3 regions of the Pseudorhizobium sp. NPDC055634 genome follow, and region 2 is predicted to be linked to each of the others. Evidence: predicted binding sites of a transcription regulator. Region 2 holds the regulator's gene; each other region holds the start of a gene.
What was found. The regulator LexA, encoded in region 2, represses DNA repair genes until DNA is damaged. The targets are predictions, from matches to a motif close to TGTTCNNNNTGTGTTCNG.
Positions count from the first base shown of each region.

Region 1: ACWGPT_RS17440 (energy-coupling factor ABC transporter ATP-binding protein) is a predicted target of LexA. The motif match lies at 1,208-1,225, and genes of this name have one in related genera.
Region 3: ACWGPT_RS15460 (ImuA family protein) is a predicted target of LexA. The motif match lies at 1,307-1,324, and genes of this name have one in related genera.

Region 1 is NZ_JBSHHW010000011.1:119,274-122,194, reverse strand. It holds gene ACWGPT_RS17445 (winged helix-turn-helix domain-containing protein) at 1-1,172, opposite strand, end outside; gene ACWGPT_RS17440 (energy-coupling factor ABC transporter ATP-binding protein) at 1,283-1,963, shown strand; gene ACWGPT_RS17435 (CbiQ family ECF transporter T component) at 1,960-2,595, shown strand; gene ACWGPT_RS17430 (biotin transporter BioY) at 2,592-2,921, shown strand, end outside.
Region 2 is NZ_JBSHHW010000004.1:379,799-382,719, reverse strand. It holds gene eno (phosphopyruvate hydratase) at 1-328, opposite strand, end outside; gene kdsA (3-deoxy-8-phosphooctulonate synthase) at 424-1,272, opposite strand; gene lexA (transcriptional repressor LexA) at 1,477-2,193, shown strand; gene ACWGPT_RS09260 (ComEC/Rec2 family competence protein) at 2,174-2,921, opposite strand, start outside.
Region 3 is NZ_JBSHHW010000009.1:101,976-104,896, reverse strand. It holds gene ACWGPT_RS15465 (Y-family DNA polymerase) at 1-349, opposite strand, end outside; gene ACWGPT_RS15460 (ImuA family protein) at 363-1,283, opposite strand; gene ACWGPT_RS15455 (metallopeptidase family protein) at 1,453-1,890, shown strand; gene ACWGPT_RS15450 (DUF1737 domain-containing protein) at 1,914-2,120, opposite strand; gene ACWGPT_RS15445 (HpcH/HpaI aldolase/citrate lyase family protein) at 2,117-2,921, opposite strand, start outside.

The DNA.
Region 1 (2,921 bases), on a different contig from region 2:
AGGAAGCTGACCCGCCCGACCCCGGCGAAACGCGCGACACGCGAAAGCTCGGCCTCCAGCCGTTCCAGCCTGCCGCTCGATGCCCTCACCCCGGGCTCCAGCCACAGCCGCCTGACGTCGAGCGAGCCGGCCTTGCGGTCCGCCTTCATGTCGATGCGGCCGATCATCCGGTCTCCTTCCAGCAGCGGGAAGACGTAGTAGCCGTACTGGCGCATCGGTTCGGGCACGAAGATTTCTATCCGGTAGCTGAAATTGAACAACCGTTCGGCCCGGTTGCGGTCGCGCAGCAGCGGATCGAAGGGGCTCAGCACCCGGATGCGGCCCGGAGGCGCGGGAGCGGCCTGCGCCAGGGCGGAGAAATCGTGGAAGGCATGGGCTGCCCGCGGCCTGCCGCCATCGGCGCTCTCGATCACCACCTCGGTCAGTTCGTCGCGGTGGGCAGTGACCCAGTCCTTTGCCTCCTGTGGGCCGACCAGGGCCCAGAACGCGGCGATCTCGCCGGATGTCGCAAATCCCAGCCGCTGCAGCGCGCTGCGGCAGGCCCAGTCAACGAACTCCTCGGGACTGACCTCCGGCTCGTAATGACGGGTGGGAAGCACCCTCTCCGTCAGGTCGTAGATCTTCTGGAAATTCACCCGCCCGGCAATCGCCAGCTTTCCCGTGTGCCAGTAGTATTCCAGCGCCGTCTTGCTCGGATGCCAGTTCCACCAGCCGCCGGACTTGTGCTCCTCAGCCTTCACCTCACGGGCCATGATCGGGCCGCACTCGACGATGCGCCGGTAGGTTTCCTCGAAGGCGCTGTCGAAATCCTCGCCCTGCCATTTGCGCCAGCGTTCGCCGATCACGGCCTCGCGGCGCACGAAACGGTGCTTCCAGTAGCGGAAGAAGGCCGACGGGATGACCGATGCATCGTGCGTCCAGTGCTCGAAAAGCTCGCCTTCCTTCTCCAGGAGTTGCCGCAGGTGCTCGCGCCGATAGGTCTGGTTGCGGGAGAACAGGATCATGTGGTGGGCGCGCTCGACGGTCGCGATACTGTCCACCTGCACGAAGCCGAGCTTGTCGATGAGGCTCAGGAGCCCCGCCTTGTCGAGGCTGCGGGAGGGCGGCAGGGAGAGGCCCTGCCGTTCGAGGAATATCCACCGCGCCTGCTGGTTGGGGATGAGAATCGCCATGCCGGGAGAGTAGGGCGAGAACGGACATAGTTCAATGTTCACGTTCTGTTTTGCATTCCCCTCCCCCCGCATCCGTTCTATAGGAGCCTGACAGGCAAGAGGACGCGCGGTTGGACGTCAGATTTGTTCAGGCAGGAGCGAGCTTCGAAGGGCGCGTGGCGGTCCATCCCTCGACCCTCTCGCTCTCGGAGCGCCGCATCGGCATCATCGGCCTCAACGGCTCGGGCAAGACCACCTTCGCGCGGATGATCAACGGCCTCGTGCAGCCGAGCGAAGGCCTCGTCACGGTCGATGGGCTCGACACGGCCTCGGACGGCGACGCGGTTCGCGGCAAGGTCGGCTTCATCTTCCAGAACCCGCAGAACCAGATCATCCTGCCGATCCTGCGCGAGGACATCGAACTCGGCCTTCGCAGCCGCCGGCTGGCCCGGAGCGAGGTGCAAGCCCGGGTCGACGGCGTGCTTGGACGCTTCGGCATCGCGCATCTGGCGGACCGTCGGGTGCACGAACTGTCCGGCGGCGAACTGCAGCTTGCGGCGCTTGCCTCCGTCCTCGTTACCGAACCGGCGCTTGTGATCCTCGACGAGCCGACGAACCAGCTCGACCTGCGCAACCGCCGCCTCGTCCAGGAAACGATCGACCGTCTCGAGGAGCACGTCCTCGTCATCAGTCACGACCTGGAACTCATCGAGACCTTCGACCGCGTGCTGCTCTTCCACGAGGGAAGGATCCTGGTGGACGGACCGCCCGACGACGCGATCGGTCGCTACCGGGAGATCGCCGCGTGCTGAACTCGCTCTACGTGGAGGGCGACAGCCGGCTTCACCGGCTTCCCGCGGGGCCGAAGCTCCTGCTCGTTCTCCTCGTGAGCCTAGCCGTCTTCCTGACGCGCTCCCCGCCCGTGCTTGGCGCCGGCGCGATCGCGGCACTCGGCCTCTACGCCTCCACGGGCATCGGCGCGAGGGCGGGATGGCTCCGGCTGCGACCGGTCCTCCTGACCATTGCCGTCGTGGCGCTCGCAACGGTGCTTCTCGGCTCGGTCGAAGAGGGGATCGTCGCGCTTCTTCGTCTGACGACCCTGATGCTGGTCGCCGCAGCCGTCACCGCGACGACGACGGTCGGGGCGTTCATAGACGTGGTCAGCCGGGCGGCACGGCCGCTGGAACGGCTCGGCCTCGTGCGGGCGGACGATATCGGCCTTGCCGTCGGCCTCGTCATCCGCTTCGTGCCGGAGGTCCTGTCGCGCTACGATGTCCTGAAGCAATCGCATCGTGCCCGCGGGCTGAGGCTGCGGCCGACGACGGTCCTCGTCCCGCTGATGATCCAGACGCTGAAGGCAGCGGATGAGATCGCCGCCGCCATTGACGCCCGCGGCATCCGCGCGCACAAACAGCCGACCGAAAACCAGGAGCGTCCCACATGAGCAGTCGCGATCTCGTCCTTGCCGCCCTTTTCGCCGCGATCATCGTTGCGTTGGGCCTGTTGCCGCCGATCATGCTCGGCTTCATACCCGTTCCGATCACCGCGCAGTCCCTGGGCGTCATGCTGGCCGGCGTGGTTCTCGGCGCGCGGCGTGGAACCATTGCAGTGCTGCTCGTGCTCCTGCTTGCCGCCATCGGCCTGCCGGTGCTGTCGGGCGGACGCGGCGGGCTTGCCGTCTTCGCGGCGCCGACAACCGGCTTCCTGATCGGCTGGGTATTTGCCGCCTTCGTCACCGGCTATCTTTCGGAACGCTTCGTCCGCAGCTCT
Region 2 (2,921 bases):
TGGCGTTGGCGCCGAGGCGCGACTTGTTGGGCGTGCCGTCCAGCGCGATCATCGTCTTGTCGACGTGGATCTGGCTTTCGGCATCGAAGCCGCCGATCGCGTCGAATATTTCGGTGTTGACCGCCTCGACGGCTTTCTCGACGCCCTTGCCGCCATAGCGCTTGCCGCCGTCGCGCAGTTCGACCGCCTCGTGCGCGCCGGTGGAGGCGCCGGAGGGGACCGCGGCGCGGCCCATGCTGCCGTCTTCGAGATAGACGTCGACCTCGACGGTGGGATTGCCGCGGCTGTCGAGGATTTCGCGTGCGATGATATCGGTAATGGCGGTCATGATCTCTCCCTGAGGTAAACCCAATGCCGTGCGGTCAGTGACAATGTCTCTTAATCGATGACAGGCGAATTACAATCCGGCTGCCGCTGCGGCGCCTAAGCGGACTTGGCGACGGCGTCGAAGGCCAGAAGCTTTTCCAGGAGCCGCGGCATGTCCTTCAGATGGACCATGTTGGGGCCATCGGAGGGCGCATTGTCCGGATCCTCGTGCGTCTCGATGAAAAGCCCGGCGACGCCGACGGCCACCGCCGCGCGCGCCAGCGTCTCGACGAACTCGCGCTGGCCGCCCGAAGAACCGCCCTGCCCGCCCGGCTGCTGCACAGAATGGGTGGCATCGAAGACGACCGGCGACCCCATGGCCGCCATGATCGGCAGCGAGCGCATGTCGGAGACGAGCGTGTTGTAGCCGAAGGAAACGCCCCGCTCGCACAGGAGCACGTTCGGATTGCCGCTCGCGGTGAACTTGGCCTGGACGTTCTTCATGTCCCAGGGCGCGAGGAACTGGCCCTTCTTGACGTTGATGACGCGGCCGGTCTTCGCCGCCGCCACGAGGAGATCCGTCTGCCGGCAGAGGAAGGCCGGGATCTGAAGGATATCGACCGTGGGCGCCACGAGGGCACATTGTTCTTCGGTATGAATGTCGGTGAGGACCGGGAAGCCGAATTCCTTCTTCAGGTCAGCTAAGATTTCCATCGCGCTGTCGAGGCCGATCCCGCGCTTGCCCGTCAGCGACGTGCGGTTGGCCTTGTCGAAGGAGGACTTGTAGACGAGGCCGATCCCGAGCTTGGCGCACAATTCCTTCAGCGTTCCGGCGATCATGAAGGCGTGGTCGCGGCTCTCCATCTGGCACGGACCGGCGATCAGCGAAAACCGGCGCGCCTGGGAGAACAGCACGCGGCCTTCTCCTTCACCCACAACGACTTCAAAATTGGGCTTGATGTCCATGGCGGAAACTCCTTCGAGGCAGGCGTCGTCGTCCGTCACGCTGACCCGGCAGCGGCGGACGCGACGTCCTTAACAGCAACGATCGCCGCTGTCACGGCGGGATGGGAGAAGCGGGGTGCCAAACAGCTGGAACTTTTGCCTTGCGGAACGCATCCGGAACATATATCGTCTGTTCTGGCTTTGTTTCACGCTTAGGAAACCCGGATGCTCACGCGCAAACAGCAGGAACTTCTTCTTTTCATTCACGAACGGATGAAGGAGTCGGGGGTTCCGCCGTCGTTCGACGAGATGAAGGACGCACTCGACCTCGCGTCGAAATCCGGCATCCACCGGCTCATCACGGCGCTTGAGGAACGCGGCTTCATCCGCCGCCTGCCCAATCGGGCACGCGCGCTGGAGGTCATCAAGCTGCCGGAAGCCTATAGCAGCAGCCTGCAGCCCCGCCGCGGCTTTTCGCCGAGCGTCATCGAAGGCAGCCTCGGCAAGCAGAAGCCTGCGCCGGCGGCCCAGCCGGTTGCGGCAAGCAATGAGAACACCAGCACGAGCGTGCCCGTCATGGGCCGCATCGCGGCCGGCGTGCCGATCTCGGCGATCCAGAACAACACCCACGACATTGCCGTCCCGGCCGAGATGCTGGGAGCCGGCGAGCATTATGCGCTCGAGGTCAAGGGCGACTCGATGATCGAGGCCGGCATCCTGGATGGCGATACGGTGATCATCCGCAACGGCCAGACAGCAAGCCCGGGCGACATCGTCGTGGCGCTCGTCGACGACGAGGAGGCAACGCTGAAGCGCTTCCGGCGCCGCGGCGCCTCGATCGCGCTGGAAGCGGCAAATCCCGCCTACGAAACCCGCATTCTTCCCGCCGACCGCGTCAAGGTCCAGGGTAAGCTCGTCGGCCTCATCCGGCGCTACCACTGAGAAGCCGCAGGAGGCTGCGGGGAAGCGTTTCGTCGAAACGATCCGTGCGCCAGTCATAAAGTCGATGGCTGGTCCAAGGGCGCCGGGTATCGGCGCTTGCGGCATGCGCGCGCCACATCGACGGATCGGGGCTGCCGTTCATGCGGATTTCCAGGGCGCCTGTCCTTCTGAGGCTCGCGCCGTTCAGCATGAGCGCGCCGGACAGACATTCTGCCAGCCGCGTCCGCGGGGCGACGACCAGAGCGGCGATGTCGCAGGCGCTGCCGGCGAGCCTTGGATCCTCCACCACGGCGACAACCGCACCCTCCCGCGTCACCGCCAGGCACCATGCCTTCTGCCGGCAATGGAACCGTCCCGCATCGGCAGCGGCGGCGGCAAGTGACGCCTTCATCTCCGAGCGCACCCGGGCGCGCTGATCGTCGGTCAACTGGGCTATCCGGGAGGCAGTCCGGGGCGCTGTCTGGGGCGCCGTCGGGAGAGTGCTTGAGCTCGGGTCTGCGCTCGAGGCCGCGGAGGGTTCATCCGTCGCGGCAAGGCCAATGTCACCCGCCGGCGACACGACCGGGGCGACGGGATCGGGAAGCAGAAGTGCGCGTTGCCACTGGTCGAAGATGAAGGCCGGCGGGCGGGCCCGGTTCGTTGCGACGGGGCCCGTCGCCAGCGCGACGAGCGTCCCGTCTTCGGAGACCAGGAGGTCCGGCGGCGGCAGACGCGCTTCATGCCAGCTC
Region 3 (2,921 bases), on a different contig from region 2:
CCGGCGACCCTGAAATCGCTCCCTGGACCTTGAACCCCATCTGGAAGAGGCGAAGCAGGATATCGTCGAGCAGTGCCTGTTCTCCGCCGAAAAGATGCGAGCAGCCGGTAATGTCCAGGAACAGGCCGTCACTGCCGTCCAGTGCCACCAGCGGCGTATAGCGATCGCACCAGTCGGCAAGCGCTTCCAGGAGCGTACCGTCGGCCGCGGGATCCTCTTCGACGATATCGATCGTGGGATGCATGGCCCGCGCCTCGGCCAGGCCCTGGCCCTGGCGCAGGCCGAGTTCCGCCGCCTGTTCGTCCAGCGCCGTCAGGCGGATGGCATTGTCCCGCCGTCCTGAACACAGCAAGGGCGGATAATCAGGACGCCCTGTCAAACGCCAGGAGGCGCCCCACAGCCGGCGCGCGATCCGGTCTGTCGGCAGATGCGGGAAGACCAGCGCCAGGATGCGTTGCCCCGTTGACGGAAAGGCGAGCCGGTTCTGGCCGGGCGAGGGAAAATTGGCGGTCACGGGAATTCCACTCCAGGGTAAGAGCGAGCGGAGCCGGGTTGCGGCTCTTCTCAAGCGTCAGACGGAAGACGGGAAAGCCGATGCTGCCGCCAAGCATGGCTCCATTGGGAAGGACCCGCTCCGAAGCGGGACCGGGTTCGGCATGGAAACGGAAGGCGGCGCTGCTCGCCTCCTCCTCGCCCGCATGCCGCAAAAGCAAGATCGGCCGCCTCGCCGACTTTGCCCTCAGGCTGAGCCTCCGGCTCTCGGACAGACCAAAAGACGAAGGATTGCCCCTGATTTCAAGGATGGTCGCGGCCAGGGCGCCGCTCGCCGCAGCCGTTTCGGCCAGCCACAATGCCTCCTCCAGCTTTCGAGGCATGGCATGGAGGAAATGCTCGACCTTGAGACCATATTGCGCAAGCCCCACGGGATAGGGCAAACCAGCCTCGCCACTCGAAAACCTGTCGCTGATCCACAGCAGAGCCGGGATGTGCGCCTGTCTCTGGATAAGCGACGCCAGCGCCAGAACGACCCCGCTGCCCGCCCCGGCATCGCGCATGGCGGAAGTCCTGATTTCCGTCATGGCATCGAGGGGCAGCCCGCCTTCCAGCGCGGCATCCATTTCCGCAACGCCCAGCGAAACTCTTACCGTCGACGGGACAGGGCACGTCGTCCCTCTTACCCGCGGCTGCTTCTCCGCCACCAGCGTCGGTGTCTTGCCTTCCAGCTTGGCAATCGTCTCACGCAGGGCAATAAGTCTCTCCTGCGCCCTGGCGTGCATGGCCATGGCGTCAGCTCCATATTTAGGCATGTTCACTTTATGTTCTAATGGATTCCAGAGCTCTCCCGAAGAGTCAACCACATTTTGGAAGAAGCGCCCGGCTTCTCCGGGAGGCCCATGAATCCTCTCGAAAATTTTCTGGAATAGATTATATGAGCCCCAACAAGGAGCATCTATGGCCCGTATAGACCACACCGACGATTGGCGGGATCGCCACGCGCCGACCATCAGCGCCTTTGAATCGTTGGCAATCGAAGCCTATGGCAATCTTCCGGAGGAATTCCGGGCGCTAACGACCAATCTGACCATCGAGATCGAGGATTTCCCGGACGACGAGATCTTCGAGGACATGGCGCTCGAAACGCCTTTCGACCTGCTCGGCCTCTTCGAAGGACGCGGCATTTCCGAGCGTTTTTCCATGGAAACCGGCGAGCTGCCCAACCGAATCCGGCTGTACCGGCGCCCGATCCTCGACTACTGGGCCGAGAACGAGGAGACGCTGGGCGATATCATCACCCATGTCCTGATCCACGAGATCGGCCACCACTTCGGCCTGAGCGACGATGACATGGAGCGGATCGAGGCGAGTGCCGAAGAGGCTACGGAACGCTGATCCGTAGCTCGTCGTGAACCGGCCTACTGCTCGCCGAGCTTCATCTCGGGATGATACTCCTTGCCCTCGACCGTCTTGGTCACGGCCTGTCCGCAATACATCCGGTTTTCGGCCGCATTGAAGCTGTGGCTGGGCGAGCCATGCAGTTCCCAACCCTTGTTCAAGGCATCGGTGACGCGGTGGCAGAAGGAGGAGTCGTCGGGTCCGGTCAGGAAGCGGTAGAGTTTCATGCCTTGGTCTTTCTTTCAGAGATATACCGGGCCTTGGCCACCAGCCGCTCCGCCTGTTCCAGGTGAAGCCGCTCGACCATTTTGCCGTTCATGTTGATGACGTTGAGGTCCCGGGCCGCCGGTTCGGCAAAGGCGGCGATGATCGCGTCGGCCTCCGCAACCTCCTCGTCGGACGGACCGAACGCCCGGTTGGCGGCCTCGATCTGGCCGGGGTGGATCAGCATCTTTCCGTCAAATCCCATCGCACGGCCCTGGGCGCATTCGTCTGCAAATCCGTCCGCATCCCGGAAATCGTTGAAAACGCTGTCGATCACGTCGAGACCATGCGCGCGGGCCGCAAGGACCACCTGCATGATCCAGGGCACCAGATAGGTTCGTCCCGGCTGCGGCAGGACGCCCGTTTCCCTGCGCAGGTCGTTGAGGCCGAGGACGAAACAGTCGAGCCGCCCTCCGGCCTCCCGCCCCGCCGCCGCTATGGCGCAGGCATTGAGGACGCCGGCGGACGCCTCCATCATGGCCCAGAGCCGCAATCCATCGGGAGCTTCCCCAAGCAGCGCGGCCACCTCCCGGATTTCCTCCGGCCCTTCCACCTTGGGCAGAAGTACGGCGTCCGGCTGAACTTCTAGGACGAGTTCGAGGTCCTCACCGCGAAACTCGGTATCCCGGCCGTTGATGCGGATCACGGTTTTTCGCCCCGCAAGCGGCATCTCCTTGAAGACACGGCGCAAATTGTCGCGCGCTTCCGGCTTCTTCTCGGGGGAGACCGAATCCTCCAGATCGAAGATCACCCCGTCGCAGTCC